Regions from separate parts of the Streptomyces sp. NPDC052043 genome, predicted to be linked through region 2. Evidence: riboswitches for the same ligand, from Rfam matches in the RefSeq annotation. Region 2 holds a riboswitch; each other region holds the start of a gene.

Region 1 (9,629 bases), on a different contig from region 2:
GCGGCCACCAGCAGCGCGTAGGGCCGCTGACCGGCCTGCCCGTACGGTGCGGCGTAGTAGGCGCGCGAGAACAGGATCGGGTCCAGGCCGTCGACGGGGACGAATCCGAGGACGTCGATGACGTGCCTGCTGGGCAGCGGCAGGGCCCGGAGATCTGCTTCTTCGAGCACCACCATGCGCCCATCAGGGGTTTTGTACCCCTTCGTGATCTCCCGATGGTCGACCTCGCGGTGCTCGGCCTGGCATACACACCGGTATTGGACGGGGGAGCCGTCCGCGGCATGCGCCTCGTGCAGATCCGCACCGTGTCGTCGCGTGGCCGGGAACAACTGCACCGGCAAGCTGACCAGGCCGAACGTGATCCAGCCCGTCCACACTGCCTGCGTGGGCACATTCATACCTCCAGCCTCCGCCGCGGCAGGCCCCGGTGCACCTGGGAGTGGCCCGAGGGGTGCCTCGATCGGATTCGCCCAGGGCGCGCCGTCGGGGCCTGCGATAGGTTGCCCGCCATGACCGGACCCGGACCCGTCGCCTGGCCCCCCGCCCCGACAACGACCGAACGGCTCGTGCTCCGCGAGTCCGAGGCCCGAGACCGTGCGGCGTTCATCGAGCTGTTCGCCTCGCCGGAGGTCGGCACCTACCTCGGTGGCCCTCGACCGCGCGACGAGCTCGAACACGCGGTGCCGGACGTGCCCGGGCGGCGCCTCGGCCTTTTCGTGGTCGACCTCGAAGGAGCGATGATCGGCATGATCACGCTCGATCGGCGCGACGCGGAGCGTCCGGGGCACGTCCGTCCGGATGCCGGGGAGGCGGAACTCGGTTACATGTTCCTGCCGGACGCATGGGGACGCGGGTACGCCGCCGAGGCGTGCGCAGCGGCACTCGACTGGTTCGCCGAGGCGTTTCCCGGCGAGCCGGTGGTGCTCTGCACCCAGACCGCGAACAAGCCCTCGATGCGCCTCGCGGCCAAGCTGGGGTTCACCGAGGTGGAGCGGTTCGAGGAGTTCGGCGCCGAGCAGTGGTTCGGCGTGTGGCCCTCGGTCACGCCGTCCGGCTGAACTCGCGCTGTGACGGGGAAGGTTCACCGGTCCGCGGCCGGCCGGTGCCGCGTGCCGCAGGTCACTACAAGAGCATCAGGATCAGGGCCAGCGCGACGGGTGTGAAGAGCATCGTGGCCAGGTGGCTGAACAAGGCCCGCGTCATACCCAGCACGGAGAACAGCAACAGGCCGCCCGCGAGCCAGCACCCAAATGTCTGGCCCGCGAGAGTCCGAGCGGCGGTCTCCTGCTCCCTGGTGGTGGCCTCGAAGCCCAGCGCCCCGCCGATCATCATCAAGAAGAGCACGCCGCAGAGCAGCAGGTTCCCCGCGCCGACGATGACAGCGACCGGCTTGTCCACCCGGCGTATTCGTCTCCAGAGTTGTATGACGCTCACAGGAACGGAGCCTATCCAGAGGTGCGCCCACGGCTGCGACTGCCGGATTGCGCGTAGGCCGACGAACGGCGCCCAGTGCTGCGCCCGGTCGGTGGCCGTCAGGGTGGCCCAGTGGACGGTGCGGTCGCACCGGCGGTGCAGCAGGGTGCGGTCGTGGCCGACGGCGAGGAGGCCCGCGCCGGTGGCGGCACGGTAGTCCTCGACGACCGCGACCAGGGCGGCCGTCGAGGAGGCGTCGAGCGTCGCCGAACTCGGTCATCCGCCGGGCGCCCGGCGTCACGCGGCCCGTCGTCGTTCCGTCAGGCGCCCCGGCGCACGGCGATCGTGTCGCCGACACCCACGGTCGTCCCGCGCGTCGCGGTGGTGAACGCCGAGCCGTCGATACTGACCTTCCAGGTGTCCGAGCCGCTGTTGGCCCTGCCGTTGAGGGAGGTGAGGGCGCCGGTGCCGGAGGACGGGGTCACCCCGGTCACGCAGCCCGACGGGGTGGCGCCGCTCGTGGCCGCGTCGAGGACGGCGCCGAGCGTGGTCGTCGCGCCGGTCGGGGTCAGGGCGACGGAGCACACCGTGACGCCGTCCGTGCCGTCGTCCACGCTCAGCGCCACCTTCGTCGCCGTACCGGAGGTGAAGGAGCCCTGACCCACCCACTGCGGGGCGCCCGTCGCGGTCGGAACGGGCGGGGCCGCCGTGAAGCCGCCGCCGGCCACGGCCCGCAGCCCGTCGATCGACGCGTAGGCCGACGGGCTCGTGTCGCCGGGCAGGTACCGGAAGCCGCCACCCGGGTTGAACTGCTGCGCGATCAGGAAGTCGACCGGGGTCTTGCCCATGGAGGTGAGGAAGTCACCGGTCTGGGCGTTGACGCCGCAGGCGTTCAGGCCGGACACCGCCCAGCCGTTGGAGTCGGTGTTGGCGCCGAACATGCCGTTGAACGCGCCGCTGTTCGCCACGAGTTTGCTCTTCAGGAACGCCTTGGCCTTGATGACGCCCGCGTCGGTGTTCGGCACACCGGAGACGCACAGGGCGGCCATCGCCGCGCCGGTCATGTCGATGTCGCTCGTCGCGGCCTGCTGGCCCGGGTCGCCCTCGGCCCTGCTGAAGTTCCAGCCGCCGTCGTTGTGCTGGTTGGCCCGGATCCGGGTGACCATCGCGTCCCGGAGCACCTGCGGGATACGGCCCTGCCCGGACCGGGTCTTCGCCCCGTTCAGGGCGAGCGCGGCGAAGACGGTGCCGTTGAAGTTGGCGGACGGCCCGAAGTAGCCGGGTTCGGCGGTCTGCCAGTAGCCGTAGACGTCCGCGACCAGGTTGCGGGAGGCCGAGACACGCGCCGGGTCGATGCCCGCCGCGTAGGCGTTGAGCATGCCGCGCTCGTAGTCGGTGACGACGGGGGAGGAGGACGGCCAGCCGCTGGTGGAGAGCAGGTCGCGGTACACCGTTCTCGCGTTCTTGGCGGTGTCGCCGCCGGGCGTGACGTCCACGGCGGCCGTACCGGCCGCGGCGAACGCGCTGAACGCCCACTCGTTCGACAGTCCGGCGCCGGCGTACGAACCGTCCGGCGCCTGGAGGGACTTGAGGTATCCGACGCCGTTCGTCCTTGCGACGGTGAGCTGCGCGGGTGTGGTGGTGGCCGCCGCGGGCAGCGTGGTCAGGGCGAGGGCGCCGAGGACGGTGGCCGCGGTGACGGCCGAACGGCGGGACAACGAAAGGGACATGGCCTGCTCCTCAGGGTGAAGGACGCCGACCCGACCCGGGTGCGTCCCTCGCCGACAGGGCGGGAGCAGCGGGTGCGGCCGCCGCCCGGAACGCGTGGATCGGCTTCCAACGGTGCTTCACCGCCTGGGCATTCGGGCTCGGGACGGCCCCGCCGTCCCACACCGCTGCGCGTCAGCCCCGGACTCCCACCGGGTTCCCCCATTCGGCAGTCCGGGACGGTACCCGAGGGGCATCCCGGTCGCCAGAGGGTGCCCTCGGACACCAACGGCCCGTGCCCGCGGATGCCTTGACGCTCTGAGGCACCCCGTGTTCCAATCCGGCTGATACGCAATCAGTTCCAGGGGAAGCCGGTCGAAGTCCGGCGCTGACCCGCAACCGTAGGCCCGGCACCCGCCGGGCGAGCCGGAATGCCTGGAGCGTGTTCTTCAGCAACAGACGCCGTCGCGGACTACGGCGTGGTGCGACCGGCCCTGCCGGGGCGCGGGCTCTCCCGCCCACCCCCGGATGAAGGCTCCTCAACCACGCCTCCACGCGGGGGCAGACACGAGGGGCCGTGGTGGGGACCGAGAAGCGAAGAGACGGACGGGCCGGGAAGAGCGCCTCGAAGAGACCGGGGCCGAGACCGCGCCCCGTGACGGCACTGGTGTCGGCATGGCTCGTCGTGCTGGCCGGCTGCGTGACCTTCCTCACGACGACACCGGCCGCGGCCGACCCCGTCGGGGACTGCACCGCCACCAAGGGCGCGATCGTCGCCGTCGACTTCGGGCCGTTCGGCGGCAAGGTCGAGCGGGGCTGCGACACCACGCCGACCACGGGCTACGATCTGCTCCACGACGCCGGCTTCACCACCGAGGGCACCCAGCACGACGGTCCCGCCTTCATCTGCCGCATCGGCTACGGGCCCTTCGACTCGGGCACCCAGTACCCGACGCCGGACACGGACTCGTGCGTGCTGACTCCGCCGGTCACCGCCTACTGGTCCTACTGGACCGCCTCACCCGGGCAGCACGCCTGGACGTACAGCCAGTACGGCGCGATGGCCCGCAAGCTGAAGGACGGCGACGTCGACGCCTGGGTCTACGGCGGTACGAACCTCGGCGGCACCACCGGCGGGCCCGCCTTCAGTCCCGACGACGTCCGCGCGGGCGGCGCCACCACCCCCGACCCGGGCTCCACGCCCACCGGGGGACCCGGGCAGGTCGACCTCGCGGGTGCCGCGGCGTGGCTCAAGGGCCTTCTGACCGACGGCGAACGGATCGTCGACGAGGGTGCCGACACCCCCAACCACCTGCTGACCACGGAAGCGGCCTACGCCCTCGCCGCGGTCGACGGCCGGAGCACGGCACTCGACAAGGTCACGGACTTCCTCGCCGCCCACACGGACGACTACGCCTACCCGGACGGCACGGACCAGGCCCCGGACGCCACGGCGGCCGCCCGCCTCGCCCTCCTCGCCGAGGTCACCGAACGCGATCCGCACGCCTTCGGCGGCCACGACCTCCCCGCCGACCTGACGCGGAACGTCTGCGCGGCGGGCCCCGAGTCCGGCGAACCGACCCCCGGCTGCACGGCCAAGGGTGACTTCAGGAACGCCACCTACGCCGACGGCCAGGCGCTGTCCGTGCTGGCCCTCCTCCGGGCCGGAACCACCCCGCCCGCCGCCGCCGTCGACCGGCTGACGCAGATCCAGTGCGCGGACGGCGGCGTCACCAGCATCCTCATCCGCCCCGGCGAGTACTGCGACGGCGACCCCGCCACCACCGGGCTCGTCGCCCTCGTCCTGCACCGGGCCGGCGGCCACGACGACGCCGTGGACCGTGCCCGCGCCTACCTCACCGGGGCCCAGCGCACCGACGGCGCCTTCCCGGGCTACACCGGCGCCGAAGCCGGCAGCGTCACCGCGACGGCGTACGCCGCCCAGGCCCTGCGCGCGCTCGGGGACACCGACCGCGCGGACGCGGCCGTCGCATGGCTGTCCCGGCAGCAACTCGACGACGGCGGCCTCGGCTTCGAGGAGGACGCCACCGACCCGGCCATCTATGCGACCTCGCCGACCGTGCTCGCCGGAGCCGGCACCAGCCTGGTCACCCTGACGGTGAAGGAGGCCGAGCCCACCGACCCGCCGACCACCACCCCCACCGGCACCCCGACCACCCCCGTCCCGACCACTCCGGCCCCGGGCGCCGGCCCCGACCTGAAGAAGGGCGTCGCGTACCTCACCAGCGCCGCCCACCTCAAGCAGGGCCAGTACTACACCGACGGATCCGGTTCGGCCCGCGCCGACTTCGGCCTCACCATCGACGGCGCCTACGCGCTGGCCGCCACCGGCCTGAACAACGCCAAGCTGCGCGGCATCGTCGACTTCCTCGACCACGGCGGCAAGGACGGCGAGGGCCGCACCGTCAACGACTGGACCTCCGTCGGCACCGCGTACGCGGCCGGCGGTTCCCTCGGCAAGACGGCGCTGCTCGCCGAGGCCGTCGGCCGTGACCCGCGCGACTTCGGCCGCCACGACCTCATCGCCGCCCTCGACCAGGCCGTGTGCGCGAAGCCGAGCACCGCCCCCGACCGCTCCTGCGCCGCCAAGGGCGCCTACACCAACGCCCCTTCGGTGTTCTCCCAGTCCCTCGCGGTCATGGCGCAGCTGCGCGCGGGGGAGGAGACGGCGGTCGAGCAGCCGATCGCGTACCTGGAGAGCCTTCAGCAGGACAGCGGCGCCTGGCCGAGCCTGATCCCGTCCACGAACGACTCCGACGTCGACTCCACCGCGATCGCCGCCATGGCCCTGGACCTGGCCGGTGGCGACACGGCGGACAAGGCGGTGGACAGGGCCCTGGCGTGGATCGCGTCCCGGCAACTGCCCGACGGCGGTTTCCCCGGGACCGCGGGCGACTCCGTCAACTCGGCGGCGCTCGCGGTGCAGGGTCTGTCCCTGGACGCGGACACGTACCGCGCCGAGATCGCCCGAGCCCTGAAGTTCCTGGCCTCGCAGCAGAACGCCGACGGCGGCTTCCGGGTGGCCAAGGAGGGGCAGGACGAGTCCGACCTGCGCGCCTCCACCCAGGCGGTCGGCGGCGCGACCGGCATCAGCTTCGGCCGCCTGGAGCGCAGCCTGACCGGAACCTCGCCGCAGCCCACCCCGAGCCCGAGCGGCCCTGGCGGCTCGGACGGCGGCATCCCGGAGATCGTCACGCCCGGCGACACTGGTGGGACCGACGGCGGCTACGGCACCGGCGGTGGTACGGGCGGCGGCGGTGGCGGTGTGCTGGCCTCCACCGGCGCCCAGGTCGGCGCCCTCGCGGGGATCGCCCTCGTCCTGGTGCTCGCCGGCTGGCGCACCGTCGTCGTCGCCCGCAGGCGCGCCGAGAGCGGAGCGGGGCGATGACCTCCTCGCCCCTCCTGGCCGTGGTGGCGCGGGCCGGGGCGGCGCTCGGTCTGACCGCCGCCGCCCTCGGGGCGGCGGCGGCCCCGGCGGCCGCCGACCCCCAGCCGATGGGCCGCTGCACCACGACCTCCTCAGTGGTGCTGGCCGTCGACTTCAGCCACTGGGGCGGCCCGATCTTCCGTGCCTGCGGCACCACGCCCACCACCGGCTACGAGCTGCTCAACCAGGGCGGCTGGCGCACCACCGGCACCGGTCACGACGGTCCGGCCTTCATCTGCCGTATCGGCTACAGCGGTTACCAGAACGGCAAGCAGTTCCCGCCCCCGGCCCAGGACGACTGCGTCCTGACCCCGCCCGCCTCCGCGTACTGGTCCTACTGGCACGCCGATCCGGGCGCCGGCGACTGGAGCTACAGCCAGCTCGGCGCCATGCTCTACAAGCCGAAGCCCGGCAGCGTCGACCTGTGGATCTTCGGCGGTACGAACATCGAGGGCACGGAGGGGCGGCCGAAGGTGACCCCCGACCAGTTGCGCGCCCACAACACCCGCTCGCAGGGCGACGCGGGCCGGCCCGCGTCCACCGCGAAGGCGCCCGTGCTGCCGCCGGACGTCGACACGGGCCCCGCGCCCGAACAGCGGTCCAGCCGGCGTTCCGAGCCGCCCTCGCCCAAGCCGGAGAAGCCGAAACCCAGCAGGACCCCGTCGCCGTCGCCGAAGCCGAGCAGGACCCCGACGCCCAGCCCCTCGCACAGCGTCACGCCCAGCCCCTCGGAGAGCGTCACGGACAGCCCGTCGGCCCTGGCGGCGCCGAGCTCCGGCACCAAGGTGGTCGACGCGGCCCCCGCCGGCGACGCCCCGCACGACCCGGGCTCGGTCGTGCCCGTCGTCGCGGGCGCCTCGCTCGTCGTACTGATCGGCGGCGCGGCCGCGTTCGTGGCGCACCGCCGTCGCCGTACCGAGTGACCGCCGTGGCCGGTACGACCGCGGAGCCGGCGCCCGCCCCCTCCGGCCCACTGCCGGACCGGGGCGGCCGCCGCCTGCCGCGCACCCTGCACCCGGTGGCCTGGTGGGTGTGGGCCCTCGCCCTGGCCACCGCCGTCAGCCGCACCGACAACCCGCTGCTGCTGTTCCTGGTCCTCGCCGTCCTCGGCTACGTCGTCACGGCACGGCGCACCGAGGCGCCCTGGGCGCGGGGCTTCAAGTACTACCTCTGGCTGGCCCTGACGGTCGTGGCGATCCGCGTCGTCTTCAGGGCCGTGTTCGCCACCGGCATCACGCCGCGCGACCACTTCCTCTTCTCCCTCCCGCACCTGCCCACGCCCGACTGGTACGCCGGGATCCGCATCGGCGGCCCGGTCTCCCTCGAGGCGCTGCTGTCGGCGGCGACGGACGGGCTGCGGCTGGCGTGCATGCTGTGCTGCATCGGCGCCGCCAACACCCTCGCGAACCCCAAGCGCGCCCTGCGGGTCCTGCCGGGCGCCCTGTACGAACTGGGCGTCGCCGTCACCGTCGCGATCAGCGTCGCGCCGCAGCTCGTGCGCAGCGTCCAACGCGTCACGCGGGCACGGAAGCTGCGGGCCGGGCGGGCCAAGGGGGTGCGGGCGCTGCGCGGCATCGTGGTCCCGGTCCTGGAGGACGCCCTGGAACGCTCCCTGCGGCTGGCCGCCGCCATGGACTCCCGCGGCTACGGCCGAGCGGGCACGGCCACGCGCACCTCCCGCCGCGTCACGGGCGCGTTGATGCTGCTCGGCATGTGCGGTCTGTGCGCCGGGGCGTACGGCCTGCTGGACGCCACCGCGCCCGCCTTCCTGGGGCTGCCCGCGATGGCGGTGGGCGCGCTGCTGTGCGTGGCGGGGCTGCGGCTGGGCGGGCGCCGGGTCACCCGCACCGCGTACCGTCCCGACCCGTGGCGGCTGCCGGAGTGGGCCGTCGCGGGCAGCGGGGTGCTGTCCGCCGTGCTGCTCTTCGCCGGCCTCGGCTACGACCCGGCACAGCTCAACCCCACCTTCTATCCGCTGACCTGGCCCGAGCTGCCCCTGGTGCCCACCGCCGCGATCCTGCTCGCCGGAACCGCCGGATTCCTCGCGCCCGAACCTCACAGAGCGGACGCCCCGTGATCACTTTCGACCAGGTCACCGTCCACTACGACGACGCCCCCGAACCCGCCCTGCGCGACGTCGACCTCAGAGTGGAGGAGGGCGAACTCTGCCTCGTCGTCGGCCACACCGGCGTCGGCAAGTCCACCCTCCTCGGCGCGGTCAACGGTCTGGTCCCGCACTTCACCGGCGGCACCCTGTACGGCCGCGTGATCGTCGACGGACGCGACACCGCGGACCACCCTCCCCGCGAACTCGCCGACGTCGTCGGGGTGGTGGGCCAGGACCCGATCGACGGGTTCGTCACCGACACCGTCGAGGAGGAACTCGCCTACGCGATGGAGCAGTTGGCGATCCCGGCCGCCACGATGCGCAAGCGCGTCGAGGAGACCCTGGACCTGCTCGGCCTCGCCGACCTGCGCCACCGCGCCCTGCACGAACTCTCCGGCGGCCAGCAGCAGCGGGTCGCCATCGGCTCGGTCCTCACCGCCCACCCCCGCGTCCTGGTCCTCGACGAGCCGACCTCCGCCCTGGACCCGACGGCGGCCGAGGAGGTGCTGGCCGCCGTCACCCGCCTGGTCCACGACCTCGGCGTCACCGTCCTCATGGCCGAGCACCGCCTCGAACGGGTCGTGCAGTACGCCGACCGCGTGATCCACCTGCCGGGCGACGGCACCGCCCGCATCGGCCCGGCGGCCGACGTCCTGCGCACGTCCACGATCGCGCCGCCGATCGTGGAACTGGGACGCGCGGCGGGCTGGTCCCCGCTGCCGCTGTCCATCCGCGACGCCCGCCGCGCCGCGGCGCCCCTGCGCGCCGGACTCGCGGACCGGGTCCCGGCCCCGGTCCGCCCCGTCCCCGCCGAGGAACGGGCCCGGCTGCTGACCGCGCGCGGCGTCACCGTCACCTACCGGGGCGTGCCCGCCGTCCGCGAGGTGGACCTCGACCTGCGCGCGGGCGAGGTGACCGCGCTGATGGGCCGCAACGGCTCCGGCAAGTCGTCCC
Region 2 (9,629 bases):
CCGTACCCGAGAACGACCTCTTCGCCGGCCTGCGCTGATCGCCCGTCCGACGCGGCCGCCTGCGTCTCGCGGGTGTCTTCACTGAGGCGTCCGTGAGACGGGCGGACGGTGAGTTCGTCCATCTGGCCGCGGTGGGCTGCGTGTTCGACGAGGTGTCGGCGGTCGCCGCAGTCCACCCGGACCGTGCGATGGAGCCAGGACGGGTGCTCACTCAGTTGCCCGTTCGCGTCGGTGGGACAGCGGCACGCGGGTGTGGTGAGGTGATGCGGGCGGCTGGGACGTGGGCCGCTGGTGTGACGTCTTCCGGTCCTTGTCGAGATGGGGAGCATTCATGCATGGCCTGCTCAAACCCGCTGTGGTGACGGCCAGTGCGGTCTGCACGCTGGTGGGTCCGTCGATGGCTCCGGCCGGCTCCACCGCCGTGACTCATCCCGTGCGGGCGGTCACGGATTCGTGGAGCGAGGGCGAGAACACCCCGATCACGCGCCTGTACACACCCGCCACCGGCACGTCGATCGCGTCACCCGCGCGCAACACCCTGTATGCCTGCCGCGGGGGAACCCTCACCCGGCCCGACCGCCCGTGGATCGACGCGCACGGTGTGATCGACGTGCTCAAGCGCCCCTTCGTGTCGGGGACCATGCGCTGGCACAGCAGGCTGCGGGTGACGACGACCGCGACCAGGAGGCACTTCAAGGGCAACGGGCTCCCGGACCATGCGACCGGGCACTTCCCCGTCCAGAAGGGCACCCCCGCCTACAAGTACTACGCGGAGATTCCCGCGCACGGGTACCCCAACGCCGCGGCGATCCCCATCAAGCCGTGGAACCTCGATGTCACCGTTCCGCGTAATCCGTCCGTCGCGGCGAAGCCCACGTGCATCGACCAGCTGACGACGGGGATGGCTCTGGCGGGCGGCACCTTCCATCTGGAGGTGGCCACCGACGCGCAGGACCGTCCGGTCGACCCGAACGCGGCCCTGCCCCTCGACCGCTGCTGGGGCCATCCGTACGACACGCAGTACCACTACCACGGCCCCTCGCAGACCTGCTTCGGCAAGGCTTCCAGAGGGCCCGCGCATGCCCGTGGCCGACACTCACCGCTCGTGGGATACGCCATCGACGGCTTCGGGATCTACGGGCCGCGCGGCGAGGACGGAAAGATCGTCAGGAACCGGGACCTGGATGTCTGCCACGGCCACACGCACGCGATCACGTGGGACGGCCGGAAGGTCGTCATGTACCACTACCACCTCAACGGCGAGTATCCGTACTCGATCGGCTGCTTCCGCGGGACACCGGTGACGGTCCCCGGCTCCGGGCACGGCTGGCGCCACCGGTAGAAGCCGACTCCGGCCGCGACGAGGTCCGGCGCGGACGGCCCCGGCGGACGGCCCGGGCTGCCGGTGCTGGTTCTTTCTCCGCACGTGAACAGCTGTACGTGCGGGTGCTGTTGGCGGACGGCAGCGGCGACGCCGGCTATCTGCTGAAGGACTCGGTCTGCGACGCGGAGCACTTCATCGAGTCGGTACGCCGTCACCGCCGTCGCCGCCTGGGGCACCGCAATGGGGCCCGCACGTCATCTCACAGCCGTTGAAGCGCAGTTCGTGCGGCGAACAGCCGGCGCGTCCTCGCCGTACTGGCCTCCCTCGACCGCGGCTGACCCGGGCCGGTCGTGCGGGCTCCGACTCTCGGGGCTTACAGATCTCGGAGCGGGGCCGGTGTCACAGGTGTGTGCCGTTGATCTGCAGGGTCACGTCGATGTTGTCGCGCGTGGCGTTGGAGTACGGGCACACCTGGTGGGCGGTCCTGGCCAGTTCGACGGCCTGAGCGTCGGTGACCGAGGGCAGCGAGATGCGCAGCTCGACGGCGAGCTTGAAGCGACCGCCGTCGATCGGGATCAGCGAGACCGACGAGTCGATCTCCGCGTCGTCCGCCTTGAGCCCGCCGCGCTGCCCGACCAGGGCGAGCGTCGCGCCGAAACAGGCGGCGTACCCGATCGCGAAGAGCTGCTCGGGGTTTGTGCCCTCACCGTCCCCGCCCAGTTCCTTGGGCTGTCGCAAGTCCAGATCCAGTCGTCCGTCGTGCGTGCGCCCGTGGCCGTCCCTGCCTCCGGTGACGTGCGCCTGGGCCGTGTACAGCGCCTTGCTCATCCTGAACTCCCTCGTGTCGCTACCGTAATTCGAATCTGACACTTCAAAAACAAGAAGTCAATAGCTAGGATCGGCAAGCCGCCGACTGGTTGAACGGCTGCGCCGTGGCCGGCGCCCGCCACCTCGTGATCCGTCTGGCGGCCGATGACCACGGCGCGGGACTCGAGGAGTTCGCCGACCGGGTTCTGCCGCTGCTTCGCGAGGAGGATCTCCGATGACCACGTTCGTTCTCGTGCACGGTGCCTGGCACGGCCCATGGGCCTGGGACCGAATCGTCCCCCTGCTGCACGCCGCCGGGGCCCGCACGCTCACCCCGGACCTCAGCACCGTCGGGGACCACGGGCTCCACGACCACGCCGAGGCGGTCGTCGCCGCCCTCGACGCCGTTCAGGAGGAGGGCGCACTCGTGCTGGTCGGGCACAGTTACGCCGGCCTGGTCGTACGGGAGGCGGCCGACGCACGGCCCGACGCCGTCGGCCACATCGTCCTGGTGGACGGATGGGCGGGGCTCGATGGCGCCAGCATGTTCAGCCTGGCCCCCGGCGCCTTCGCCGACGCGGTCCGTACGGCGGCCCAGACGCTCGGGGACGGCTGGCGGATCCCGGCCCCGCCCCCGGCGGCGTTCGGCATCGTCGACGCCGACACCGCGGCCTGGCTGGCCGCGCGCCTGCTCCCCCAGCCACTGCGCACCTTCGCCGAGCCCACCCGCCTGAGCGGGGCCGTCGACCGGATTCCTGGAACGGCCGTCATCTGCGAGCCGCAGACCTACCCGTTCGACCGGTTCGGCGAGGCCGTCGGGTACCGGACGCGCGGGCTGGACGGCCCGCACGACGTGATGCTGACCGATCCGGAGCCGCTCGCCCGGATGCTTCTGGAGGCTCGTTCATTCAGGAACGGGAAGCGCGAAGTTTAGAATGGCGAAGTGGAACAGCGGACGTACCACCAGTATTGCGCGACCGCGCGCACCCTCGACCTCGTCGGCGAGCGCTGGACGCTGCTGCTGATCCGCGAGCTGCTGACCGGTCCCAAGCGGTTCGGCGACCTGCAGGCCAGCCTGCGCGGCCTCGGCACCGGACTGCTGGCCGCCCGCCTGAAGCATCTGGAACGCGAGGGGCTGGCGCACAAGATCACGCTCCCGCCGCCGGCCCGGACCCCCGCGTACGCCCTCACCGAGGCCGGCGAGGAACTCGGCCCGACGATCCTGGAGCTGGCCCGGTGGGGCCTGAAGTGGGCGATGGGCGAACGGCGCGCGACCGAGACGTTCCATCCGGGCTGGGCCGTGCTCGGCCTGCGGGCCTGCTTCGACGCCGAGGCCGCCGCCGGACTCCGCGCGGTGTACGAGTTCCGCGTCGACGACGAGTTCTTCCACGCCCGGATCGACGACGGGACGATCGAGGCGCTGCACGGACCGGCCCAGCATCCCGACGCGACCGTCACGATCAGTCAGGAGGCGTTTCTCCGCCTGACCGGCCAGGACCTCACGCTCGCCGAGGCGATCGAGAGCGGTGTCGCGTCGGCGTCCGGCGACAGCGATGCTCTGCGCAGCCTGAGGGGCCTGTTCCGCCTGCCGCCCCCGCGTGCCCGGACGGCGAACTGAGCGTTCGACCGGACGGGGGAGAACCCCGGATGACACGCGCCACGCCGTGTTTTCGCCTGGCTGGGCTCACGATGTCACGCCTGGGACCTATCTGACATGACAGTAATGGGGGCTCTCGTTACGTTCGTCGCAGGTCGGTCGCCCGGCCGACGTCCGTGAGACAGAGAGAAGCGACATGCGCACGCGCACCATTGCTGTGGCCGCTGCCGGAGTAGGCGCGGCACTCCTCACAGCCAGCGGTATCACCTACGCGATGACATCCGGATCCGCCCCGGCGTCCGCGTCTGCTCACAAGGCGGCCGTATCCGTCCGGCCGGCGGCCAAGCCCCTCCAACAGGCCGCCCCCGCCCCGGCCCGTCCGGTCGCCGGCAGCGTGAACGAGGAGAAGGGCGGGGACCGCGGGGGCGAGGATCGCGGGGGCGAGGGCCGCGGGGGCGAGGACCGCGACCGCGAGGGCGGCGGGCGTGACCGCGGCCATCGGGACGAGGGGAGGGTCTACTTCAACGACCGTGCGTACTCCGCCGCCGCCGACGGCTGCGTCACCGCGGCCAGCGGACTGGGCTCCAGCAGCTTCAACGTCTTCAACGACAGCTGGAAGACCGTCGAGGTCTTCCGCGGCTTCACCTGTGACAACGGCGCTCCGGTCGCCACCGTGGGCCCCCACGGCGACACCAACGGCGTGGTGACCCGTACCGTCCACGGGGGTCTGATGTTCGGCGACGACGGCGTCGTGGGCAGCTTCAGGGTGCTCAACGGCCACGACGACGAGTGGTGACGGCGCGGCCCGGAGCACGGGAAAGAACTCGGCCCGCCGTAATCGGGCCGAAGTTCCCGGCAGCGCCGCCTCGTTCGCCGAGCCGGGGGTTCACCCCCTCAGGGACGACAGTGCGGCGGCGACCCGTTCGGTTGCCTCCGGCGGGGTCGAGGCGTGCGGGGAGAGCCTGAGCGAGTCGGCGCGCACCGTCGCGGTGACACCCTCGGCGTGCAGCGCCTTGGCGACCACGGACGGATCCTGGTCCGGCATGGTGAAGGAGAGGATGCCCGCGCGCCGTGCCGGGTCGGCGGGGGACAGGACGCGGCCGCCGCACGCCTCGACGGCCGCGGTGAGTTCGGCGATCCGTGTGGCGATCGCGGTCTCGATCGCGGCGACGGTGTGCCGCTCGACGACGTCCAGCGCGGCCGCGAACGCGGCGGCCGTCACCGGGCTCAGGTTGGTGATCGACCACCGTCGTGCGTCCGGGGCCGGCGGATGCTCGGCCCCGTCGAAGAGGCCCACGTCCTCGACGCCCGTCCAGCCGGTGAGGACCGGCTCCAGGGATTCCAGGGCGCGGTCCGACAGGGTGGCGAAGCCGGTCGACCATCCGGCCCGCAGCCACTTCTGGCCGCCCGCGACCACCACGTCGGCGGCGTCCCAGGGCAGGGCGGCGACCCCGAACGCCTGGATGGCGTCCACGATCAGCAGCCGGTCGGGTCCGATCGCCTCGCGCAGCGCCGCCAGGTCGGCGCGGAACCCGGTGCGGAAGTCCACGGCGCTGACCGACACGGCCACGACGTCGTCGCTCAGCGCGGCGCGGACCAGGTCGGGGGTGACGCCCGAGCCGGGTGCGGGGTCGAGCCAGCGCGGCGTGGCCCGGCCCAGGTCCGCGGCGCGGCGCCACGGGTAGTGGTTGGCGGGGAAGTCGGTGCGTGGCGCGAGGACCACGCCCTCCCGTACGCCGAGCGCGGCGTGGAACAGACCGGTGGACGCGTTCGGGAGCAGCACGGTGTGCCGGGCGTCGGCCCCCGCGAGGCGGGCGGCCGTCTCCCGTGCGGTGTCCTCCGCGCGCATCAGGGTGTCCACGGTCGTGTGGTCGGCGCGGGCGGACGCCTCCAGGGCACGCGCGGTGGCCGTGACGGCGTCCCGGGAGGGCGGCCCGAAGCGCGCGAAGTCCAGGTACTCGGCGGGCGTGTCGAAATGGTCGGCGTACGACGTGAGCACGGGGCTCGTCCCTCCGGGGTGGTGCGTGCGGATCGAGAGCGCATCTTGCCACAGCGGGGCCGGGGGCCGGGGCCTGGTCCTCGTCGACGCGTTCGCCGGTGGAGGAGATCACGTCCGGGGGCATGGTCTTGGCCGGGCGGGCGGCACGCGATACCGTCTGTGCGATATCGACGACGGTACGACGGAAGCCGGTGGGAATCCGGCACGGTCGCGCCACTGTATGCGAACGCCCGCTGAAGCGCTCGTGAGTCAGACCCGTGGCTGTCGTCCTGTGTACCACCGAGATGGGACGCGAACTCCCAGAGGAGGTTCTGCCATGGCGCAGACCGTCGCCCAGCCGACTGCCACCCCCGCCATTCCCGCCACGCTGCCGCTCAAGGCGATAGCTCCCTGGGCGGTCTTCTTCGGTGTTCTCATGCTGGTCCTGCTGTACTTCGTCGGCGCCGAGCAGGGCGCCACCTCCGTGTTCAGCGGCACGGACGTCCACGAGTGGGTGCACGACGCCCGCCACCTGCTCGGCTTCCCCTGCCACTGACGCGAGGGACCCCGCACGCTCATGAACTCCGCAACGGTAAGAAACCTCCTGGTGCGGGGCATGCTCGCCGGCCTCGCCGCCGGTGTGCTCGCCCTCGTCGTCGCCTACTTCCTCGGGGAGCCGCTCGTCGACAAGGCGATCGGATTCGAGGAGGCGCACGCCCACTCGCACGACGAGATGGAAGTCGTCTCCCGCTCCCTCCAGTCCACCGCCGGTCTCGCCACCGGCGTCCTCGTCTACGGGGTCGCCTTCGGCGGCATCGCCGCGCTCGCCTTCTGCTTCGCGCTGGGCCGCGTGGGCCGCTTCTCCCCGCGGGCGACCGCGCTGCTGCTGTCCGGCTGCGCGCTGCTGGCCGTGTACGTCGTGCCGTTCCTGAAGTACCCGGCCAACCCGCCCGCGGTCGGCGAGGAAGACACCATCGGCAAGCGGACGACCCTGTACTTCCTGATGATGCTGCTCAGCGTGTTGCTCGCGATCGGCGCCACCATCCTGGGCAAGCGCCTCGCGCCCGCCCTGGGCACGTGGTACGCGACGGTGGCCGCGGTGGCCGCCTTCGTCGTGGTGATCGGCCTCGCGTACGCCTTCCTGCCGGTCGTCAACGAGGTGCCGGCGGACTTCCCGGCCGCCGTGCTGTGGCGGTTCCGGCTCTCCGCCCTGGCCATGCAGACCGTCCTGTGGGGCGGTTTCGGGTTGCTCTTCGGCGAGTTGGCCGAGCGACTGCTGCATCCCAGGCCCGCGACCACCGCGTCCGGGCAGCCGGTGCCGGCCGCGCACTGAACCCTCCCGGACACGACAGGCACACGACAGGGCCCTTCCGGAACCGTCCGGGGGCCCTGTCGCGTTCCTCAGCGCGCCGCCAGCGGCTGTCCGAGCCGCAGATTCCAGCGACCGGCCCGTCCGCTGAGTTCGGTGGCCGTCAACGGCGGTACGTCCAGCCGCCAGAAGCCCGCCGCGGGCAGCCCCAGTACCTGGACGACCGCGGCCCGTACGACCTCCGGCTCGACCACGGCGAGCGTACGGCCGTCCAGGTCCCGTGCGGTGTCCAGCCAGCGCCCGACCCGCTCGCACACGTCCCGCACCGACTCCCCGCCGTGCGGTGCGCAGCCGGGGTCGGTGAGCCAGCGACCCACCGCCTCCGGCTCGGTGGCCATCACCTCCTCCAGGGTGCGGCCCCGCCAGCGGCCCGGGTCCAGACCCGCCAACTCCGCCGCCACCACGCCGTCGAGGCCGAGCGCCGAGGCCGTCTGCCGGCAGCGCCGGCTCGGGGACAGCAGCACGCGGGCCGCCGCGGGCAGCGATCCGGCCGCCGAACGGGCCCCGGCCGCCCCGCCGGCGTCGATCGCGTCGCCGTCGTCGAACCGGGCCTGGCGCAGCGACGGGCTCGTCGCGGGCGAGACGAGAAGGACACGACTGGTCAACGTCACTCCTACCGCGCGGTGTTGACGGCGGTGCCCGCGGCGCGGATCGCCTCGATCGCGTCCGGTGGCGCGGCACCGTCGGTGACGAGGGTGTGCAACCGCGCGACCGGTGCGACGAAGGCGTGCGCCGTCCGGGACAGTTTGCTGCCGTCGGCCACGGCGAGCACCCGCCGGGCGGAGTCGATCGCGGCCCGCTTCACCGCCGCGTCGTCCAGGTCGTAGGCGGTCAGGCCCTGTTGTGCCGTGAGCCCGCAGCAGCCGATGACGGCGGTGTCGAAGCGCAGGGCCGCCAGGGAGGCCAGGGTCAGGGGTCCGGTGAGGCCCCCCTCGCCGGGGCGGGGCCGGCCGCCGGGCACCAGGAGCGTGGTCTGCCCGGGACTGTCGGCGAGCGCCTGGACGGCCTGGAGCGACAGCGGCATCACGGTCACCCGCCGGCCGCGCAGCGCACGGGCCACCTCCAGGCAGGTGGTGCCGCTGTCGAGGACCACCGTCTCCCCGTCGGCGATCAGCGCGGCCACGTCCGCGCCGATGCGCCGCTTGACCTCCGCGCCCTCCTGCGCGCGCAGGTCGAAGGGGGGCTCCTCGCCGCGCAGCAGCAGGCTGCGGGCGCCGCCCCGGAAGCGTTCCAGCACGCCCTGGGCGGCCAGGGCCTCCAGGTCGCGGCGGATGGTCATCTCCGAGGCTCCGGTGAGTTCGGCCAGCTGGCCGACGCCGAGGCTGCCCGCCTCGCGCACCGCGTCCGTGATCTGCCTCAGACGGCCCGTGTTCCGCATGCCCGCGATTGAACACCATGCGCCGACAAACAGAAACCCTGTGAGAACAGGCGCTTTTCAAACATGCTTTGTGTTCGATACGTTCGGTCCATGCAGCTCTCCCTGCGCGCCGCACGTCTGGCGACCTTCGCGTACTTCATCCTCAACGGGACCCTGCTGGGGATGTGGATCGTGCAGATCCCGCCCATCGAGCACCGCGTCGGCGTCAGCCACGCCGTCCTGGGCGGCTTCCTGCTCCTGCTCGGGGCGGGCGCCTTCGTGGGGATGCAGGTGGCAGGACCGGTCGCCGACCGCCTCGGCACCCGGATCGTCGTGCCCGCCTCCGGTGTGCTGTGCAGTGCCACCCTGGCGCTGCCCGGACTGGCCTCCGAGCCGTGGATGCTCGCCTGTGCCCTGATCGTGCTCGGTTTCGGCAACGGCTGCCTGGACGTGAGTATGAACGCCCACGCCGTCCAGGTCGAGAAGGCGTACGGACGCCCGGTGATGTCCGCGTTCCACGCCACGTTCTCCGTCGGTGGCGTGGTGGCCGCTCTCGCGGGTGCCGCCGTCGCGAGCGCGGGCTGGACCCCGGCGGCGACGCTCGGCGCGGCGGCCGTGCTGGGCGTGCTGGTCTCCGTGTGCGCCGCCCCGGGGCTGCTGCCCGCCGCCGCGAGGCCGGCCACGGAAGCGGGAGCCGGGCACGGAGCCGAGCGCGGAGCCGAGCACGGGGCCGGGTCGGAGTCCGGCGGGCCGGCCGGGCAGGTGGCCCCGGCGGGCACCCGCATCTGGATCCTGGCCGTCCTCGCGCTGCTGGTCATGCTGTGCGAGGGGGTCGCCAACGACTGGAGCGTGCTGCACCTGCGGACCGTCCTCGGCGCCTCCGACAGCACCGCGGCCTTCGCCTACGGCGCGTTCGCCGCGACGATGACCATCGGCCGCCTCCTCGCCGACCGCCTCTCGGCCCGCTTCGGCCCCGCCGCGATCCTGCGCCACGGCGGCGCGGTGGCCGCCGTCGGCATGACCGCGGCCGCCCTGTCGCCGTGGGTTCCGCTCGCGCTGGCGGGTTGGGCGCTCTTCGGTGCCGGCCTCTCCGGCTGCGTCCCCCAGCTCTTCAGCGCCGCAGGCCACGTCGACGCCGACGCCGCCGGTGCCAACGTCTCCAAGGTCGCCGGGCTCGGCTACCTCGGCATGCTCGCG
Region 3 (9,629 bases), on a different contig from region 2:
CGACCGGGCCGAGCGTGATGCCGTCGCCCGGTCGGGCGGCCTCGGGGTCGGCCTCGGGGGGCAGGACGCTGTATTCGGCCTGGAAGTAGTTGTCGGTCGGTTCGGCCTGTGCGGTGATGCGATGGAGCCATTTGACGCTGCGGGCGCCGATCCAGCCCGGAACGATCACGCGCAGGGGGGCGCCGTGCGCGGCGGGCAGCGGCTGACCGTTCATGGCCCAGGCCAGGAGTACCTCGCTGGAGGTCGCCTTGGCCACTGGTACGGAGCCACCGAAGGGCTGGGGTGGGGCGGCCTGCTGTGACACGTCGACGCCGGTGAAGGCGATGTGGGCCGCTTCCGGCCGCACTCCGGCCCTGGCCAGTACCTCTGCCAGGCTCACCCCGCTCCACCTCGCGGTGGAGACGGCCCCTGGACCCCAGGGGACCTGCCCGGGAATGTCCCTGACCTCGATGAGATCGGCGCGGCGGTTGCCGGCGCACTGCAGCGTCGCCACCACCGTCCGCTCGGGGAGGCGGCGCAGGTCGTCCATCGACCACTCCAGGGGACGATCGACCAGACCTTCCACCCGCAGCCGCCAGCTCGCGGAGTCGACGTGGGGGATCGGCGCGTGGTTGCGGCTGTAGAAGGCGTCCAGGGAGGTGATCCGGGCCGCGAGAGCGCCAGGGGGCGTTTCGGCGTTGTAGGGCTCGTCCTGATGGACGAGCATTTCATCGCATTTACCCCATTCATCCATGAGGTCAATGTCCATCACGTCGGACACGGACGCCAGCCCGCTCGCCACGACGCCACCAGGATGAGAATCACCAAGGGGGGACATCTGAGAGGCTCACCCCCATGTCCGACGAACTACGAGTACCCGATCCCCGGGACTCCTCCGGTGCCGCCCCCGCCTCCTACGGCCCGTGCGTGCTGCTCAAGCACGGCGAGGTGTTCCTCAAGGGCCGCAACCGCCACCGCTTCACCGAGCGGCTGCACGACAACCTGCGCGTCGCCCTGCGCGGCGTCGGCGGCTCGACCTGGATCAAGAGCATGCAGAGCGTCACCGTGCTGGGCGGGCAGGTCCCGGTCGAGGCCCTGGTGGAGCGGGCCCGGCGGGTCGTCGGCTTCAACACCGTCGAGCCGGCCGTCCGCGTGCCCAGCACGCTCGACAGTGTCACGGAGGCGGCGATCGACGCCCTGCGTGCCGTGAGCGGCGAGCGCCGGGGGCTCCGCTTCGCCGTGCGGGTGCGTCGGCGGGACAAGCAGTTCCCGCTGACCTCCTCCCGTATGGAAGTGCTCCTGGGGTCCCGGGTACTCGGCGCCGTGCCCGCGCTGACGGTCGACCTCACCACGCCCGACGTGACCCTGCACGTCGTGATCGACCGCAAGGAGACGTACCTCTCCTGCGAACGCCTCCCCGGTCTGAGCGGGCTGCCCGTCGGGACCAGCGGGCGGGCCCTGGTCCTGCTCTCCGGCGGCTACGACTCCCCGGTCGCCGCCCACCGGGCCATGCGGCGGGGACTGGCGTGCGACTTCGTGCACTTCAACGGCGCTCCCTACACGAACCCGTCGTCCGTGTACAAGGCGTACGCCCTGGCCCGTGAGCTGAACCGCTTCCAGCCGGCCGGCACCCTGCACGTCGTCGCGCTCGGCAAGGCGCAGAAGCAGCTCGCCGTGGCAGGGGCCGGGCGGCTCCAGGTGGTCGCCCAGCGCCGGCTGATGGTGCGCACCGCCTCCGCGCTGGCGGACCGTATCGGCGCCCAGGCGCTGGTGACGGGCGACAGCCTGGGGCAGGTCGCCAGTCAGACGCTGGCCAACCTGGTCGCGGTGGACGAGGCGGCGGCGCTGCCCGTCCTGCGTCCGCTGATCGGCTGGGAGAAGCAGGAGATCATCGACGAGGCGCGGTCCATCGGCACCGCCGGTATCTCGGTCCTGCCCGACGAGGACTGCTGCAACCTGCTCGCCCCTCCCCGGGTCAGCACCGGGGCGCGGCTGCCGCACCTGCGGTCGGTGGAGCGGCGCCTCGACCTGGAGGAGGTGGTCGAGGCACTGCTCGCTTCCGTGCAGGTGCTCCGCCCCGGCGTGGACGAGGAGGCGCCGGTCGCCGGCGACGGCTGCCGGGCACCTGCCTGACCGGATGGTCGACGTGCCACCGTCGGCTGGACCCGACGCGCACGGTGACTGCCCTGGACCAGGTCCACGGCCATGGGCGCGTCCATGTGCCCGGGTCCGAGCAGCGCGACGGTCCTGCTCACCAGGCCGCTTCCGCATCGGCGCCAGGGCCGGCGAGGCCCAGTTCACGGTCGCCGAGCGGGGCGAAGAAGCGGTTCACGTCGGCGTCGGTCACCTCGGCGAGGGTGTCGGGGGACCAGCGTGGGTCGCGGTCCTTGTCGATGACCTGGGCACGGATGCCCTCCACCAGGTCGGGGCTGCTCAGGGCGGCGCAGGAGACGCGGTACTCCTGGTCGAGGGCCGGCTCCAGCGATCCGAGACGGCGGGCGCGGCGCACGGCGGCCAGGGAGACCTTCACAGCGGTCGGTGACCTGGTGAGCAGGGTTTCGGCCGCCTCCTTGGCGGCGGGCTCGCCGTGGTCGAGCAGCCGGCCCACGATGCCCTCGACCGTCGCGGCTGCGAAACAGGGGTCGATCCATTCCCTCTGCTCCTCCAACTCCCCTTGCGGCAACGGTCGGGCATGGCGTGCCAGCACCTCCCGTACGGGCGTGCCGGCCAGGTCGTCGATGAGGGTCGGCAGGGTCGCTGACGGCACGTAGTGGTCGGCGAGCCCGCAGAGCACGGCGTCGCCGGCGCCGATCTGCGCACCGGTCAGCGCGAGATGGGTGCCCAGTTCCCCGGGGGCGAGGGCCAGCAGATGGGTGCCGCCGACGTCGGGGACGAAGCCGATGCCGGTCTCCGGCATGGCGATCCGCGAGCGCTCGGTGACGATCCGGACGCTGCCGTGCGCGGAGACGCCGACGCCGCCGCCCATCACGATGCCGTCCATGACGGCGACGTACGGCTTCGGATATCGGGCGATACGGGCGTTGAGGTGGTACTCGTCGCGCCAGAAGGCGGCCGAGGCGGTGCCGTCCCCGTCGCGGGCGTCGTCGTGGATGGCGCGGATGTCGCCGCCCGCACACAGGCCGCGCTCCCCCGCGCCGCTGATGACGACGGTCTTCACGGCCGGGTCGTGTTGCCAGGCCGTCAGCGCCTCGTCGATGCGGCGCACCATCTCGTGGGTGAGGGCGTTGAGGGCCTTCGGCCGGTTGAGGGTGATATGGGCGGCCCGTCCGTCGGTGTGGAACAGGACGGGTTCCTCGGCGGCGGTCATCCGAACGCCTCCGTCAGGCCGCGGGCCATGAGGACACGCATGATCTCGTCGGTTCCTTCCAGGATCTGTTGGACGCGCGGGTCACGGACGATCTTCTCAAGGCCGTACTCGCTGAGGTAGAGGTAACGGCCGTACAGTTGGAGCGCCCGGTCGGTGGCCGAGCAGCCGGTGCCGGTCGGTGCGATCACGCCGTGCAGGCCCTGCACGCCGGGCGCCGGAATCAGCGGATCCGCGAGGCCTCCTACAGTCGAGGTATGCGCATCGTCTCCCTGCTGCCCGCCGCGACCGACATCGTCGCCGAACTCGGCCTTTCGGAGCAGTTGGCCGGCCGCACCCACGAGTGCGACTGGCCGCCGCGCGAGGTCGCCTCGGTACCCGTGGTGACCGGGGCGGACCTGGACCAGGACGCGCTCACCAGCCGGGAGATCTCCGACGCCGTCGGCGGGGCGGCGCACTCCGGTTCGTCGCTCTACACGCTGGACACCGAGGCCCTCGCCGCCCTGCGCCCCGACGTGGTGCTCACCCAGGACCTGTGCGACGTGTGCGCGGTGTCGTACGAGAAGGTCAGCCGGACCGTACGGCTGCTCGACGCCGGCACCCGGGTCCTCAGCCTGGAGCCGCGCACGCTCGACGACGTACTGGACTGCCTGGTCACCGTCGGCGACCTGCTCGGCGTGCACGAACGCGCGCAGCGGCGCCGGGCCGCGTTGCGGGCTCGCCTCGACCGGGTCCGCGGCGCGGTCGCCGGCCTCGACCGGCCCCGGGTGGTGGCGATCGAGTGGCTCGACCCGCTGTGGCCCGCCGGGCACTGGGTGCCCGAGCAGATCACCACCGCCGGGGGCGAACCGCTGCTCGCCGCGCCCGGCGAGCACACCGGGCCGACGACCTGGGAGGCGGTACGCGCCGCGCGGCCGGACGTAATCCTCGTCCTGCCGTGCGGCTTCCCTCCCGAACGCACCCTGCGCGAAGCCGCGTTGCTCACCGGGCTGCCCGGCTGGACGGATCTGCCCGCCGTACGGTCCGGCCGTGTCTGGGTACTGGACGGACCGTCCTACTTCAACCGGCCGGGACCTCGGGTGGTGCGCGGGGCGGAGGTGCTCGCCCAGGTCCTGCACGGCGTGCAGGCCGGCGAGGCGGTCACGTCGGCGGAGGCCCGGCCGTTCCCCGTCCGGTGACGACGGGCTGGTCACCTCGCACGTGCGATCGTCCTGGCGCGTGCGTCCTGGCGCGCACGGGCCTCAGGAGTCCGTGGGTCGCCGTGGCGGGGTGATGGCGTACAGGCCGAGGATCTCCGGCAGGGGTGCCACGCCCGGGCCGCCCTCCCGCACCCAGGCGACGATGTCCTCGGTGCCGCCCTCGTCGTTGACGAGCCCGAGCCAGACCGGCCGCGCACCGGCGGCCCGGCCCGCGGAGGACGGCTGGACCACGATGACGTTCGCCTGCTCGCACACGTCGAGGCAGTCGGAGATGCGCACCGGCACCTCCGCCCGCAGCCGCGCGGTCTGCGCCGCGTGGTCGACCCCGGGCACCTTGGGGCTGCCGCAGCAGCAGTCCCGGCACACGACGACCCGGCACGGCACCGAACCGCTCCCCGCCACGGCACCGTCCGGCGCCTCGTCCGTCGGCCTTTCGGGCACGCCGCACCACTCCCCTCCCGGGGAGATCCGCCCCGGTGTCGCTCGAGGAGGCGACCGCGTGAGTCTCCTGGCTCCCGGGTCTTCACTCGTCCCGCCTTCCCACCCCGGGCGGGGCGGTGGCATCCCGGAACTCGCTCACCGGTCACAGTGGCGGGACCGCGCCGGATTCACACCGGCTTCCTCGGACCGCCGTCGCCTTATGTCGCCGGTCATCATCCCATGATCGGTTCCGCCCGCCCCTCCGCACCGGCCGGCGTCGCTCATCCCTGGCACCGCGGGCACCAGACCGTGCGGCGTCCGCCGACGCGGTGGGAGCTCAGGAGCCACCCGCAGCGGGGACACGTCGGATCGCTGTCGTCCCTGTGCCCGGTGAGCCAGGAGGGCCTCGGTGGCACGCACCCGGCATGCACGGACGTCTCGAGGACCCGGCCCATTCGTGCATGGACACGCCGAAGTGCGGTCTCGCTCAGGTCCCGCGCCGGGGTCCGAGGAGCCACCCGGGCCCGCCAGAGGATCTCGTCGCACAGGAGGTTCCCGAGACCCGCGATCACGGACTGGTCCATCAGCACGCTCTTGACGGCACGCCGTCGTCCCGACAGCAGCTCCCGGAACTCCGCTCCGCGCACGGTGAGGGCATCGGGACCCAGACCGTCGGTGATGCGCTCGACCTCCGTGTCGTCGACCAACCGTACGCCCTGGAGCTTGCGTTGATCGCGGTAGCGCAGCTGCCGGGAGTCGTCGAGCGTCAGCAGGATGCGGTCATGCCGTTCGACCGGTTCGTCCGGGGAACAGCACCGAAGCGACCCCGTCATGCCGAAATGCCACACCAGTGTCGGACCGTCGTGACCCGTCGGCACGAACAACCACTTGCCGTGCCGCCACGCCTCCCCCAGACGCCTGCCCTTCAGTTCCCTCCGCAGCCGCTGCGCGCTGACCCCCCGCAGCACCCCGGCGTCCCGCACCTCGACGTCCGTGACACGCCGGTGCCGGCCGCAGGCCGTCAGCACCTCGCGGAATCCCTCGACATCCGGCAGTTCGGGCATGCGTGCGTCCGGGCTCCTGGTCGTACGGTCATCGGACCGCCGTACGCGCCGCCGGGTACCCGCGGAGGGCGAGCCCACGCGCTCCGCACCCCGCCCCCGGGCCTCATGCCTCCGATCGGACGCGAGCCGGTTTGGCGGACGGCCCGACCGGGATACCCATGGCACGTGATTCCGTCCAAGGTCGACGAAACGCTCCCGGAACTGGCGCCCTTCGTCTACGCCGTGCAGGGCCGAAGGCCCGACGACGGCACGTGGTGCGAGGCGTGGACGGTGCGTGACGTCCTGGTCCACCAGACGGGGAACGCCGAGGAACTGGCCCGGGTGCTGCGAGCTTTCCTTGCGGGCACACCGGTGGAGACCAGAAGCTTCGAGCGTGAGGCTCCCTACCGGCGGATGTCGGACGCCGAGCTCTGGGCGGCGTTCCTGACCAACTGCAAACAGCTCACCGAGGTCACCGCGGCCGCCGCGCGGGCTCTGTCCCCGGACACCGAGGTCATGTGGACCGGCCGTTCCGTGAAGGTCCCCTTCTTCGCGGAACACATGCGTGAGGAACTGATCCTCCACCGCTGGGACCTGACCGGCGACGACCGGACGGCCGTGCAGTCCCTGACCGAGCCGTGGATGACCGAGCACAGCGTGGTGTCGGTCGGCCGGCCCCTGCTGATCCGGGGCCGCGCCGATCTGGACCTCGGGGCCGAGGGGCAGGTCGAGGGCCGCCTGCGCACTCCGGGCACGGACGACGTCGTGGTGACCGCGGACGCGGAGGGCGGCACCATCCGGTTCGCCGCCCCCGAGGGCCCGGCCACGATCGAAAGCGACGCGGCGACACGCGTCCTGCTCCTGTGGGGCCGCCGCCCCGCCGACCCCACCCGCTGGCACAGCGCCGCGGGCCCGGAGTCGTTGCGCAGGGTACGGACCCTCCTGGGCGGCTACTGAGCCGTCGTCGCGTGTGGCTGCCACGGCGGGGCAACTCCTCGTAGGGTGGACCGTCATGGCCGAGTCTCACCCGCTGCTGGGCATGTTCCTCAATGCTGCCGACGGACGCTTCCCGCCTGCGGACGGCCGCGTGACCGTTCTTCCCCCTCTGCCGGGTGGGCTGGAGTGCTCGGTCGCCTTCACCGGGCACGCCGTGATCGCCACCGCCCTGTCCGCTTCCGACGTCCGGGCTCAAGGAGCCGACGGGTTCGGGGCTTCCATGGCTCCGGACTTCCTGCGTTACCTCGCAGGTCGCGAGGGGTGGATCGACAGTGTCGACGTGACACTCGTCGCGCGTGGCGTGCCGGCCCCTCACCGCCTGCCCGAACGTCTTGATGTCGACGACCACCCGCGTGTGCGTCGTGCTCGGGCTTTGCGTACCGACGTCCGTGTCTACGGAGATGAACGGGGCCTTGTCACCCTGGCCGGCGGCCTGGCTGGACGACGCGAGACAAGCATCGAACTCCACCACACCGGTAGCAGTGGGGCTGGGCTCGGCCGCTCCCTGCTGGGTGACGCTCTCACCCTGGTCCCCACCGGTGAGCCGGTTTTCGCCGCTGTCGCCCCGGGCAACGCACGATCCCTTCGGGCTTTCCTCGCAGCGGGCTACAGCCCCCTGGGCAGCGAGGTCCTCATCCGTCCCAGACGGCCGACCTCGGGGTGACGCACTACACCACGAGCCCGAGGAAATCCACCCACGCCGAGGAGGCGACCTCGAACCGCGGTCCGTCAGCCTGCTTGGAGTCGCGTACGTGCACGGCTCCGGGGGCGTGGGCGACTTCCACGCAACTGTCGCCTTCGGAACCGCTGTAGCTGCTCTTGAACCAGTCCAGCTCACCGTTGGTGTTCATAGCGCTCCTCGCATCCGCTGCAACAACTCGGCCGAGTCCGCGGGGGACAGAGCCTGCGATCGCATCTTGGCATAGCGCATCTGCATCACGCTCACTGCTTCCCGGTCAGAAACCAGCTGCCCGGTCTTCTGTCCCTCCGAGTACCCCAACCACTGGCGCTCCGAGGTCTCAAGAAGTTGCATGGGCCCGTCCGTACCCGCGTGGAAGGGCTGCCGCTGAGGCATGATCTGAAGCTCCAGGTTCCACAACTCCATGTGGACGAGCAGGTGGTCGAGCAGTTCCCGGGTGACATCCTCACCTCCCGTGTGCCGCAGCAGTACCGACTCCTCGACGATGAAACTGAACGCGACCGGCGGCTTGCGCGTCAGCAGTTCCTGCCGCGCCAGCCGGGCGGCAATCCGCTCCTCCAGTTGCTGCTCCGTAGGAGGAGGCGGCACGTTGAGCATCACCGCGCGCGTGTAGGCCTCGGTCTGGAGCAGCCCCGGCACGACCCGGCACTCGTACGTGCACAGGCTCACCGCCGTCTCCTCCATCTGCGCCCACTCCCGGAACCAGACCGCCAGCCCCCGCTGCCGCCCCACGTGCCGGGCCACGGCCCGCAGTACACCGAACGATTCCAGCGCCTCCTCCGCCCGCTCGACGAAGTGCGCGGTGGGCATCCGCCGGCCCTGCTCCACCGAAGCGACCGAGGCATGCGAGTAGTTGAGCCGCTCGGCGAGCTGTTCCTGCGTCAGCAGGGCCCGTTCACGGAAGACTTTCAAGGCCGCCCCGAACGCCTTCAAACTGCCGGACGAATCAAGCGCACTGCCACCTGCCATGAACGACGACCCCCTGTCACACCCGTCACCTCTTGCAGCAGGTACAACGGTTCAACCCTGAGCGGGGGTTACTTGCCCGGCGCGGCTGGAACCAGTACAGGACGGCTTGTACGGGCAGCACCACACCGCCGGAAGGAACTGATCTGTGACGGCACACTCCACATACGAGCAGAGCTGGACGATCTACGGTCAACGCCAGTTGGACTACGGCTACTCGCCCCCGGTACCGGACCGCGTCGACTGGGGATTCTCGCCCGGCCAGGGCCCCGGAGCCGAGATCCTCGGAGACATCCGCGGCAAGCGGATCCTCGACGTGGGATCCGGTCCCGGACATCACGCCGTTCACCTGGCCCGCGAGTACGGCGCGCTGGTGGACGGCGTCGACCTGTCCCCCACCCAGCACCGGCGCGCCCTGAACGCTCACGGCAGCGAGCCCGGAGTCCGGTTCGTCCGCGGCGACGTCGCCGAGCACCTGCGTCACGCGGAACCGTACGAGGCCGCCTACGGCATCCGCACCTTCGCCTGCATCGACCCGCACCACCTGCTGCCGGCCCTGCGGGACGGGCTGGTCGACGGAGCGCCTCTCGTCTTCTCCGCCCTCCACACCGACGCCGACGCACAGGGGCCGTCCGACGAGGTGGTGCCACGGCGGGAGTTGATCCGGCTGCGCGACGGGGAGCCCATCCCCACCCGGATGTGGGTGCTCACTCCGCGACTCTGGGAAGAGCTCCTGACCGAGTACGGCTTCCGGGTGGAAGGAATCGAACTCCTCACCGCGCCGAAGCCCGACAGCCCCGCGATCCTCCAACTCGCCCGGGCCCGACGCCACCACACGCCCAGCCGCCCTCCTCTGACCAGTCGCCCACGGACCGCCCGACCGCCCGTACCCCACGCCGCGATCGGCGTCGGGGCCATCGTGTTCGGCGAACGGGGCCTGCTGCTGGGACGGCACCGGCACGGCACCTGGGAGCTGCCCGGGGGCACCGTCGAGCCCGGCG

What was found. A riboswitch is a leader RNA that binds a small molecule or an ion and turns the genes downstream of it on or off. The one in region 2 is predicted to bind cobalamin.
Region 1: another riboswitch for cobalamin. It lies ahead of ACIHCX_RS09935 (prenyltransferase/squalene oxidase repeat-containing protein); the one in region 2 lies ahead of ACIHCX_RS05480 (CbtB-domain containing protein).
Region 3: another riboswitch for cobalamin. It lies ahead of ACIHCX_RS09125 ((2Fe-2S) ferredoxin domain-containing protein); the one in region 2 lies ahead of ACIHCX_RS05480 (CbtB-domain containing protein).

What each region holds. Positions count from the first base shown of each region.
Region 1 is NZ_JBIUBT010000003.1:448,427-458,055, forward strand. Features, by position in the region: gene ACIHCX_RS09910 (Ku protein) at 1-398, opposite strand, end outside; gene ACIHCX_RS09915 (GNAT family N-acetyltransferase) at 510-1,058, shown strand; gene ACIHCX_RS09920 (hypothetical protein) at 1,123-1,434, opposite strand; partial or broken gene ACIHCX_RS09925 (ABC transporter ATP-binding protein) at 1,528-1,683, opposite strand; gene ACIHCX_RS09930 (hypothetical protein) at 1,734-3,143, opposite strand; cobalamin riboswitch at 3,270-3,346, opposite strand; cobalamin riboswitch at 3,440-3,575, shown strand; gene ACIHCX_RS09935 (prenyltransferase/squalene oxidase repeat-containing protein) at 3,776-6,529, shown strand; gene ACIHCX_RS09940 (hypothetical protein) at 6,526-7,491, shown strand; gene ACIHCX_RS09945 (energy-coupling factor transporter transmembrane component T) at 7,488-8,645, shown strand; gene ACIHCX_RS09950 (ABC transporter ATP-binding protein) at 8,642-9,629, shown strand, end outside.
Region 2 is NZ_JBIUBT010000002.1:151,038-160,666, forward strand. Features, by position in the region: gene ACIHCX_RS05440 (PIG-L family deacetylase) at 1-38, shown strand, start outside; gene ACIHCX_RS05445 (YHYH protein) at 332-1,342, shown strand; partial or broken gene ACIHCX_RS05450 (DNA-binding response regulator) at 1,385-1,536, shown strand; gene ACIHCX_RS05455 (organic hydroperoxide resistance protein) at 1,724-2,152, opposite strand; gene ACIHCX_RS05460 (alpha/beta fold hydrolase) at 2,367-3,065, shown strand; gene ACIHCX_RS05465 (winged helix-turn-helix transcriptional regulator) at 3,075-3,749, shown strand; gene ACIHCX_RS05470 (hypothetical protein) at 4,003-4,524, shown strand; gene ACIHCX_RS05475 (aminotransferase class V-fold PLP-dependent enzyme) at 4,615-5,727, opposite strand; cobalamin riboswitch at 5,865-6,007, shown strand; gene ACIHCX_RS05480 (CbtB-domain containing protein) at 6,044-6,262, shown strand; gene ACIHCX_RS05485 (CbtA family protein) at 6,284-7,039, shown strand; gene ACIHCX_RS05490 (histidine phosphatase family protein) at 7,108-7,680, opposite strand; gene ACIHCX_RS05495 (DeoR/GlpR family DNA-binding transcription regulator) at 7,689-8,453, opposite strand; gene ACIHCX_RS05500 (MFS transporter) at 8,544-9,629, shown strand, end outside.
Region 3 is NZ_JBIUBT010000003.1:276,822-286,450, reverse strand. Features, by position in the region: gene ACIHCX_RS09150 (sulfite oxidase) at 1-706, opposite strand, end outside; gene thiI (tRNA uracil 4-sulfurtransferase ThiI) at 835-2,112, shown strand; gene ACIHCX_RS09140 (enoyl-CoA hydratase/isomerase family protein) at 2,231-3,307, opposite strand; partial or broken gene ACIHCX_RS09135 (acyl-CoA dehydrogenase family protein) at 3,304-3,483, opposite strand; gene ACIHCX_RS09130 (cobalamin-binding protein) at 3,562-4,482, shown strand; gene ACIHCX_RS09125 ((2Fe-2S) ferredoxin domain-containing protein) at 4,546-4,887, opposite strand; cobalamin riboswitch at 5,005-5,127, opposite strand; gene ACIHCX_RS09120 (Fpg/Nei family DNA glycosylase) at 5,205-5,987, opposite strand; gene ACIHCX_RS09115 (maleylpyruvate isomerase N-terminal domain-containing protein) at 6,153-6,923, shown strand; gene ACIHCX_RS09110 (hypothetical protein) at 6,979-7,626, shown strand; gene ACIHCX_RS09105 (DUF397 domain-containing protein) at 7,631-7,813, opposite strand; gene ACIHCX_RS09100 (helix-turn-helix domain-containing protein) at 7,810-8,631, opposite strand; gene ACIHCX_RS09095 (NUDIX domain-containing protein) at 8,777-9,629, shown strand, end outside.